DNA from 2 places in the Pseudonocardia halophobica genome. Region 2 is predicted to be linked to the other one. Evidence: riboswitches for the same ligand, from Rfam matches in the RefSeq annotation. Region 2 holds a riboswitch; the other holds the start of a gene.
The links. Region 2 has a riboswitch for S-adenosylmethionine ahead of ACQP04_RS14985 (aminotransferase class V-fold PLP-dependent enzyme). Riboswitches for the same ligand answer to the same signal wherever they lie in the genome.
Positions count from the first base shown of each region.

Region 1: linked by a shared signal. The riboswitch ahead of thrC (threonine synthase) and the one ahead of ACQP04_RS14985 (aminotransferase class V-fold PLP-dependent enzyme) in region 2 are both predicted to bind S-adenosylmethionine.

Region 1 covers NZ_CP192046.1:2,194,298-2,198,500, forward strand. Annotated here, with positions in the region: partial or broken gene ACQP04_RS10490 (ComEC/Rec2 family competence protein) at 1-909, shown strand, start outside; gene thrC (threonine synthase) at 1,243-2,508, opposite strand; SAM riboswitch class I at 2,515-2,659, opposite strand; gene holA (DNA polymerase III subunit delta) at 2,888-3,856, shown strand; gene rpsT (30S ribosomal protein S20) at 4,071-4,203, opposite strand, start outside.
Region 2 covers NZ_CP192046.1:3,113,621-3,117,823, forward strand. Annotated here, with positions in the region: gene treS (maltose alpha-D-glucosyltransferase) at 1-34, opposite strand, end outside; gene ACQP04_RS14985 (aminotransferase class V-fold PLP-dependent enzyme) at 203-1,672, opposite strand; SAM riboswitch class IV at 1,729-1,842, opposite strand; gene ACQP04_RS14990 (putative leader peptide) at 2,330-2,416, shown strand; gene ACQP04_RS14995 (hypothetical protein) at 2,751-3,080, shown strand; gene ACQP04_RS15000 (hypothetical protein) at 3,088-4,203, shown strand, end outside.

The sequences.
Region 1 (4,203 bases), 920 kb from region 2:
CTCGTGGCCGTGCTGGCGAACCTGCTGGTGGTACCGGCGGTCGCGCCGGCGACGGTCCTGGGCGTGCTCGCTGCCGTGGTCTCCCCGCTGGCACCCGGCCTGGCCACCGCGTGCGCGTGGCTCGCCGGGCCCGCGGTGGCGTGGCTCGTGCTGGTGGCCGACCGCGCCGCGGCGATTCCCGGAGCAGTCCTGCCCTGGCCGGCCGGCGTGGGTGGCGCGCTCCTGCTGACCGGTGTGCTGCTGGTGCTGGTGGTGCTCCTCCGGTTCCGCCGCTCCCGGCTGCTCGTCCTCGCGGTCGTGCTCGGGCTGGCGCTCGTCCTGGTGCCCACGCGCGTGATCCGCCCCGGCTGGCCGCCCCCGGACTGGGTCGTGGTCGCCTGCGACGTCGGCCAGGGCGACGCGCTCGTCCTCGCCACGGGCGTTCCTGGCCAGGCGGTCCTCGTCGACGTCGGTCCCGACGACGGCCCCACGGACGCCTGTCTGCGCCGACTCGGCGTCGACGCGCTGGCGCTCGTGGTGGTCACGCACCTGCACGCCGACCACATGGGCGGTCTCGCGGGGGCGCTGCGCGGCCGGGCGGCCGGCGGGGTCGCACTGGGGCCGGCGCGCGAGCCGGCCGGGGCCCTGCGGCGGATCGCGCAGCAGGCGGCGGACGCCGGCGCGCCGGTGCTCGAGCTGACCGCGGGCCGTCGCCTCGCGTGGCCCGCCCTCACGCTCGACGTCCTGGCACCGGACCGCCCGCCGGAGTACGTCGACGGCGAGGACGGCACCGCCGTGAACAACACGTCCGTCGTGCTCCGGGCGACCACACCGGCCGGCCGGATCCTGCTGACCGGCGACGTGGAGCTCGACGCCCAGGCCGACCTCCTGCACAGCGGCGCGGACCTGCGGGCGGAGGTGCTCAAGGTGCCCCACCACGGCTCCCGCTCGACCAGTCCGGACTTCCTGCGGGCCGTCGCGCCACGGGTCGCCCTGGTCAGCGTGGGCGCGGGCAACTCCTACCGGCACCCGAACCCGGGCCTGCTGGACCTTCTGACGGCGTCGGGGGCCGTCGTGCGGCGCACGGACCAGTCGGGCGACGTGGCCTTCACGCGGGCCGACGAGCTGGTCGCCCGCGGGGACCCGCTCCCGGCCCCGCGCCGCTCCCGTGCGGGCCGCAGCACCCGGCGCCGGGCCTCCGGGACGACGACGGGCCCGGAGGAACGCGTCCTCCGGGCCCGGTCGTGGTTGCGGTGTGCCGGGTCAGCGGCCCTCGAGCGCCTCGCGGACGGCCTTGCTGGTCGACGGCACCATCGCGGTCGGGCGTGCGTGGGCAGACACGGCGTCGAGCGTCTTGAGCCCGTCGCCGGTGATCAGCAGGACGGTCTCGGCGTCGGGGTCGATCTTGCCGGCCTCGATCAGCTTCTTCGCGGTCGCCACGGTGACGCCGCCGGCGGTCTCGGCGAACACACCCTCGGTGCGGGCGAGCAGCCGGATGCCCTCGACGACCTCCTCGTCGGTCACGTGGCCGACGGCACCGCCGGTGCGGCGCACGGAGTCGAGGACGTAGGGGCCGTCGGCGGGGTTGCCGATCGCCAGCGAGCGGGCGATGGTGTCCGGCCGGACGGGCTGGACGAAGTCGTGGCCCTCCTCGAACGCCGAGGCGACGGGCGAACAGCCGGTGGCCTGGGCGCCGAAGATCTTGTAGGGCTTCTCGTCGACGAGCCCGAGCTTGATGAACTCGCCGAAGCCCTTGTCGACCTTGGTCAGCTGCGAGCCGGAGGCGACCGGGACGACGATCTGGTCGGGCAGGCGCCAGCCGAGCTGCTCGGCGACCTCGTAGCCCAGGGTCTTCGAGCCCTCGGCGTAGTACGGGCGGACGTTCACGTTCACGAACGCCCACTCCTCGTGCTCCGCGGCGAGCTCGGTGGCGAGGCGGTTCACGTCGTCGTAGTTGCCGTCGACGGCGAGCAGGGTGCCGCCGTAGACCGCGGTGGTGGTGATCTTCGCCTGCTCGAGCGAGGAGGGGATCAGCACGACCGAGTCCCACCCGGCGCGGGCGGCCGCCGCGGCGACGGCGTTGGCCAGGTTGCCGGTGGACGGGCAGCAGAGGACGGAGAAGCCCAGCTCGCGCGCGGCGGCGAGGGCGACGGCCACGACCCGGTCCTTGAACGAGTGGGTGGGGTTGCCGGTGTCGTCCTTCACCCAGAGCTTGCGGACCCCGAGCTCGGCGGCGAGCCGGTCGGCCTGGATCAGGCGGGTGAAGCCGGGCTCGGTGTTCGGGAAGGACTGGACGTGCGTCGGGACGGGGAGGAGGTCCTTGTAGCGCCAGATGGACTTGGGGCCGGACTCGATCGACTCGCGGGTGACGTGCGGGAAGTCGTAGGCGATCTCGAGCGGGCCGAAGCACTGCGGACAGGCGAACTCCGCGGCGAGCGGCGTCTGGTGGCCGCACTCGCGACAGGACAGGGCGCGGGCGGAGCCGAGGTCGAGGGTGGTGCTGGCAGGCGTGTCTGCAGTGAGAGTCATCAGATCTCCTCATCTGTCCCGCTGGCGCGGGCCGGAATTGGCACCTGGTCCGTCGACGTGCGCGCACCGAGCGGTGCGCTGCGCGGATCGTCGTTCGACGCCGGTTGCCGGGGCTTCGTCGGGCCGTTCCCTCTGCCCCTCTGGATGAGCCATATGCGGTTGTGCCGAGCAGGCTTCGTGCGCGGAGCGAGCGCGGCGTCCGGATTGATCCGGATGCCGTGCACGTTACGGCACCGGCCCCGCTCCCGGCCAGCCGCACTCACCTTCTGGGAGCCGTGTCACGGACTGTCGGTGCCGTGCGCGACGATGACCCGCGGGCCCGGCACGCCCGGGCCCCGGTGCGCGGCACCGCGCGACGCGTGCGAGAGGAGCCCGGCCCATGCCGGCCACGAAGCCGCCCGCCCCTGTGCAGCTCGTCGTGGGCGAGGAGGAGCTGCTGGTCGAGCGGGCCGTGAGCGAGATCCTCCGCGCCGCCCGGGCGGTCGATCCCGAGGCCGACATCCGCCGGTTCCGCCCCGCCGAGCTCACCCCGGGCGAGCTGGTCGGGCACCTGAGCCCCTCGCTGTTCGCGGAGGGCCGGGTCGTGGTGATCCAGGGGGCGCACGAGGCGGGCAAGGACCTGGTCGCCGCGATCATGGCCTACGTGGCCGAGCCGGCCGACGGGATCGTGCTGGTCGCGGTGCACGCGGGCGGGGCCCGCGGCAAGCAACTGGCCGACGACCTGCGGAAGGCCGGTGCGGCCGTCACCAAGTGCGATCGGCTGACCCGGGCCGAGGAGCGCGCCGACTTCGTGCGCGCCGAGGTGCGGCGGGCCGGCGGGTCGATCACCGCCGAGGCCGTGAGCGTGCTGCTCGAGGCGGTCGGGTCGGACCTGCGGGAGCTGGCCTCGGCCACGAACCAGCTGGTCTCCGACACGGGCGGGCAGGTCGACGGCCAGGCCGTGCGCCGGTACCACCGGGGCCGGGCCGAGTCGTCGGGGTTCGCGGTGGCGGACAAGGCGGTCGCGGGGGACCGGGCGGGTGCGTTGGAGGCGTTGCGCTGGGCGCTCGTGCTGGGCGTCGCGCCGGTCCTGGTGGCCGACGCGCTGGCCGACGCCGTGCGCACGCTCGCCAAGGTCGGCGCGGCCGGCCGGGGCGACCCCAACCGCCTGGCGGGCAGCCTCGGCATGCCGCCCTGGAAGATCCGCAAGGCGCAGGGACAGGTGCGGGCCTGGCGGCCGGCGGGCCTCGCGACCGCCATCGCCACGACCGCGCAGGTCAACGCGGACGTCAAGGGCGCGGCCGCCGACCCCGCCTACGCCCTGGAGCGCGCGGTCCTCGCGGTCGTCGACGCCCGAGGCACCGGCTGACCCGCATGCTGCAGCGTTAGGGAGCCATGACGCCCACAGGCACGCCCTGACACCGCGTTACGGAGCCATGACGCACCAGGAGTACGAACCGGCGCGCCACCACCTGAGAACGCGTCGACGGCACTGCCCCACGGGAAAGGGCAGTGCCGTCGACGGAACGCTCGACCGGGAAGAACCCGGGAGCTTCACCGGGCGCGCGACCGCGCCCGAGGACTCACGCGCCGATCTTGGCGACGCGCCTGGCGATGGCCGACTTGCGGTTGGCGGCCTGGTTCTTGTGGATGACGCCCTTGCTGGCGGCCTTGTCGAGGGCGCGAGCGGCGGCGCGCTGCAGCTCGACGGCCTTC
Region 2 (4,203 bases):
CCTGTCCCTCGGACAGCGCTGCGTCGTCTGACATCTACTCTCCGTGCTCGCCGCGACCCGGTCGTCGCCCGGGGTGGGTGTACCACCCGACCGTGCGGGGACACGACGGTGACGCGCCGACGATGCGCCCGTCCACCCGACCGCACAGGCCGAGCGGCGCGTCCCGCCGCCCGGCGGCGGGGCACCCTGCCGCCGGGCGGGATCAGTGCCCGCAGGCCGCCCCGCCCGGCCCGGCCACGGCGCCCAGCCGCAGCGGGTCGAGGTCGCGCGGGTCCGGGGTCGGGGTCCACCGGCCGTCGACCTCCCGGTAGTCCCACTGCGGACCCGCGGTCGCGACCGTGCGGACGGCCTCGACCAGCCGGTCGACGTCCTCCTCGGTCGTGTTCAGGCCGAGGCTGACGCGCACCGCGTCGGCGCCGCCGGCGAGGCGGGCGAGCAGCGGGTGGGCGCAGAAGCGGCCGTCGCGCACCCCGATGCCGTGCTCGGCGGACAACGCCGCGGCGACGAGCCCGGCCGGGACGTCGGTGACCGTGAAGGACGCGACCGCGACCCGGTCCGGCGCGTCCGCCCAGATCCGCAGGGGACGGACGCCGGCGATCCCGGACAGCCCGCTGACCAGGCGCGCGAGCAGGGCGCGCTCGTGGGCGGGGGCGATCTCGTCGATCACCGGGTCCAGCGCGCGGCAGGCGGCGGCGAGGGCGGCGGCACCGAGGACGTTCGGCGTGCCGGCCTCGTGCCGGTGCGGCGCCGGGGCCCAGCTGACCTCGGCGGTGCGGTCCTCGACGCCGACCGACCGGACCGCGCCGCCGCCGGCGAGGTACGGGGTGGCGACGTCGAGCCAGTCACGCCGCCCGATCAGCGCGCCGGCGCCGTAGGGTGCGTAGAGCTTGTGCCCGGACAGCACCACGTAGTCCACACCGGACGCCGCGATGTCGACCCGGCGGTGCGGGGCGAGCTGGGCGGCGTCGAGCACCACCCGGGTGCCGGCGGCGTGCGCGATCGCGCAGATCTCGTCGATCGGCAGGATCTCGCCGGTGACGTTGGAGGCGCCGGTGATCGCCAGCAGGGCGGTCCGCTCGGCGGTCAGCGCGTCCCGCAGGAGATCGAGCGTCTCGCCGACGGTGTCCGGGGCCCGCAGCACGCGGTGGTCGGTGCCGCGCCAGGCGAGCAGCGTGGCGTGGTGCTCGACGTCGAGGCACAGCGTGGCACCGGGGACGGCGCCGGCGAGCAGGTTGAGCGCGTCCGTGGTGTTGCGGGTGAACACGACGACGTCGTCGGCGCGCGCCCCGACGAACCGGGCCACGGTGTCCCGGGCGCCCTCGAGGACCGAGGTGCAGACCTGCGAGGCGTAGCCGGCGCCGCGGTGCACGCTCGAGTAGTAGGGGAGGAGCTCGGCCACGTGGTCGGCGACCGCGCGCAGCGCGGGGGCGCTCGCGGCGAGGTCGAGGTTCGCGTACGGCACGGTGCGGCCGTCGACCAGCGGGACCGGGAGCCCGGTGCCGACGAGCTCGGGCAGGGGCGTCGGCGCCGGGGTCGTGGTGAGGGTGGTGGTCGGGGTCGTCGCGGCGGTCGCGGTGCGCGTGGGCTCCTCGGCGGCCGTGCAGCCCGGGACCTCGGTGCAGAGCGGCGCCGAGTCGACCCGAGTGTCGACCTGGGTGCGGACGTCGGACATCGTGGATCCTCCCGGATCACTCTGGACCCGGTGCGGCACGAGGTGCCGGACGGAAGGGTCCGCGCTTGCCGGCCGCGGGTCCGCGGCGGCCCGGTCGTCACCCGGAGCACCCCACCGCGGAGGAGGGTTGCCGGCCAGCGAGCCGGGGCTTGGCGCTGGCGCTCTTGACCTGACGACGACGGTAGGTGCCGATCCGCTGGACGGTCAAGTGTGATCCGGGCCGCGGAAACCGCGGCCGGAATGACCGGACATTGCGGCCGCACGCGTTCCGGATCGGCGTCGAATGTCCGGTCTTCGGGCGGCCCGGCCCATTTCCGCGGCATTTCCGTCCCGTTTTTTCCGAACCGGGACGGCTGGTCACTCTGCGTCCATGGCCGACGGGAGAGGCGTCGTCACCCGGTTGAGGGAGGGCGTCGGAGAACCGCCAGGTCGAGCCGCTGACACGTGATCGGTTCCCGGCCAGGTCGACACGATCGCGTGAACAATCCGGCCCCCGTCACACGTCGCCGTGGACCCGTTCCGGCGCCGATGAACCGCCGAAACGAGTGGCCTGGGCCACGGGAAAGGACCGGAAATGGGTCCGGAACGGCCGTGGGACGACCCTCTGTCCGACCCCGGTGATCTCCACTGCTCCGTCCGGATGACACAGTTCCGGCCATGCGCCTCACCGACCGCTTCGCCTATCGACGTCACGTCGATCTGCGTCGCGTGGCGAGCGCGCTGTGTAGCGCGACGGTGAGCTGAGGCCCGGGCCCGTCCCGGGCCACCGCCTCGCCGACCCTCGCTCCGGCGCACCGCCCGTCCCCGCCCGCCCGGCTCCGTCCGGTCCCCGCCGGTCGTCGTCTCCGACACGGCCGTCACGCGGCACGAGTGCCGCCCACCCGGGCCGCCGGACCGGGCCCAGTCGGACCGACCCCGTCGACCCGACCCGGCCCGTCCGTCGGACGGTGCACCAGGCCGTGCCCACCGCCGCCCGCCCCACCGTCGCAGGTCCGTCCACATCGGACCCCTCGGCTGGTCCCCGGGTGCCGGTCCGCCGCCGTCCGCTCCCCAGACGAGAAGAAGTGGAGACACTGTCGTGCCGCGACACCGATACCGACCACCACGGTCGGCACTGACCCGGGTCGCCGGGTCCGCGACCCTGGCGGCCGCCGCCGTGGTCGGCCTCACCGGGCCGGCCCAGGCCGCCACGCCGGACCTGGTGCTAGACCTCGCGCCGCTGCTCACGGCCCACAACGACGAGGAGCCGGCCCCCGCGCCGGAGGCACCGTACGTGGAGCCGTCGTCCACGGCGTTCGAGCAGGGCGACCTGCTGAACCAGGGCCGCGACCTCGCCCCCGCCGGCGTCCCGATCGCCGGGCTGACCCGGTCGGCAGTGGGCGCGCCCGGCCGACTCCTGCCGAGCTGAGGCCGGGATGCGCGCACCGAAGAAGATCCTGCTCGGGCTCCTGGCCCTGGGCGTCGTCGCCGGGGTGACCACCCTGCCGGGCGGCGACGCGTATGCCGACGTCGAGACCGTCAAGTCCGCCGTGAAGGGGGCCGACGGCAAGGACTACTGGGTCGAGAACAACATCGACACCGACGCCGCCGAGGACTCGCGCGGCGCCTCCACCCGACCGGAGTACATGGTCGTGTGGGCCGGTGACGAGAACGTCGCCGACACGGTGGTCCCGGACGTCAAGAACCTGCCCGGGTCCCTGACGAACCCGACCGACAAGGTCACGGGCGCCCTGCCGGGCCCGGACTTCATGGCGGTCGTCGACGTCACCACGGGCTCGCCCAGCTATGGCAAGGTCGTCAACACCGCGACCGTCGGCCCGCTGGTCGAGAACGAGCCGCACCACATGCAGTACTCGTGGCGCAAGGGCGACAAGATCTACGCGGGTGGCCTCTACTCGGCGGCCACCTACGTCTTCGACGTGTCCGCGCTGCCGGAGCTCAAGCTCTCCGGCATCAGCCTCCCCAGCCAAACCCTCTGCGGGTCGGTGCCGGACGCGTACTGGGTTCTGAACGACGGAACGGCCTACGGGACCTACATGGGCGGCCCGGTCGTCCCGGGTCCCTGCACCTACTCAGGAGGTGAGGTCCGCACCGGCAACGGGTTCGCGGGCACGCCGGGTGAGGTCGTCCGGTTCGGTCCGGACGGGCAGAAGCTGGTCGAGGCCCCGGCCGCGACCACCACGCCGGAGGACCCGACGCAGTGCCTCACCATGCCGGCGCTCGGCCAGCCCAGCTGCGCCAACCCGCACGGCATCCAGGTCCGCGAGGACCTGAACACGATGGTCACGAGTGACTACGCCGAGCCGCGGACGATCATCCTCGACCCGGTGAAGGCGCCGTCCCCGTACCTGCGCCGGCCCACGGTCCGGATCTGGGACATCTCCGACCTGAACCACCCCAGGGTCAAGTCGGTGTCGTACCTGCCGACCGGTCCGCGTTCCGACGGCCGGGACCCGCTGCACAACGAGAACCGTGCGGCGATGGAGACCACGGTGACCAACCTGCCGGGTCACAAGGGCGCCTTCGCCCAG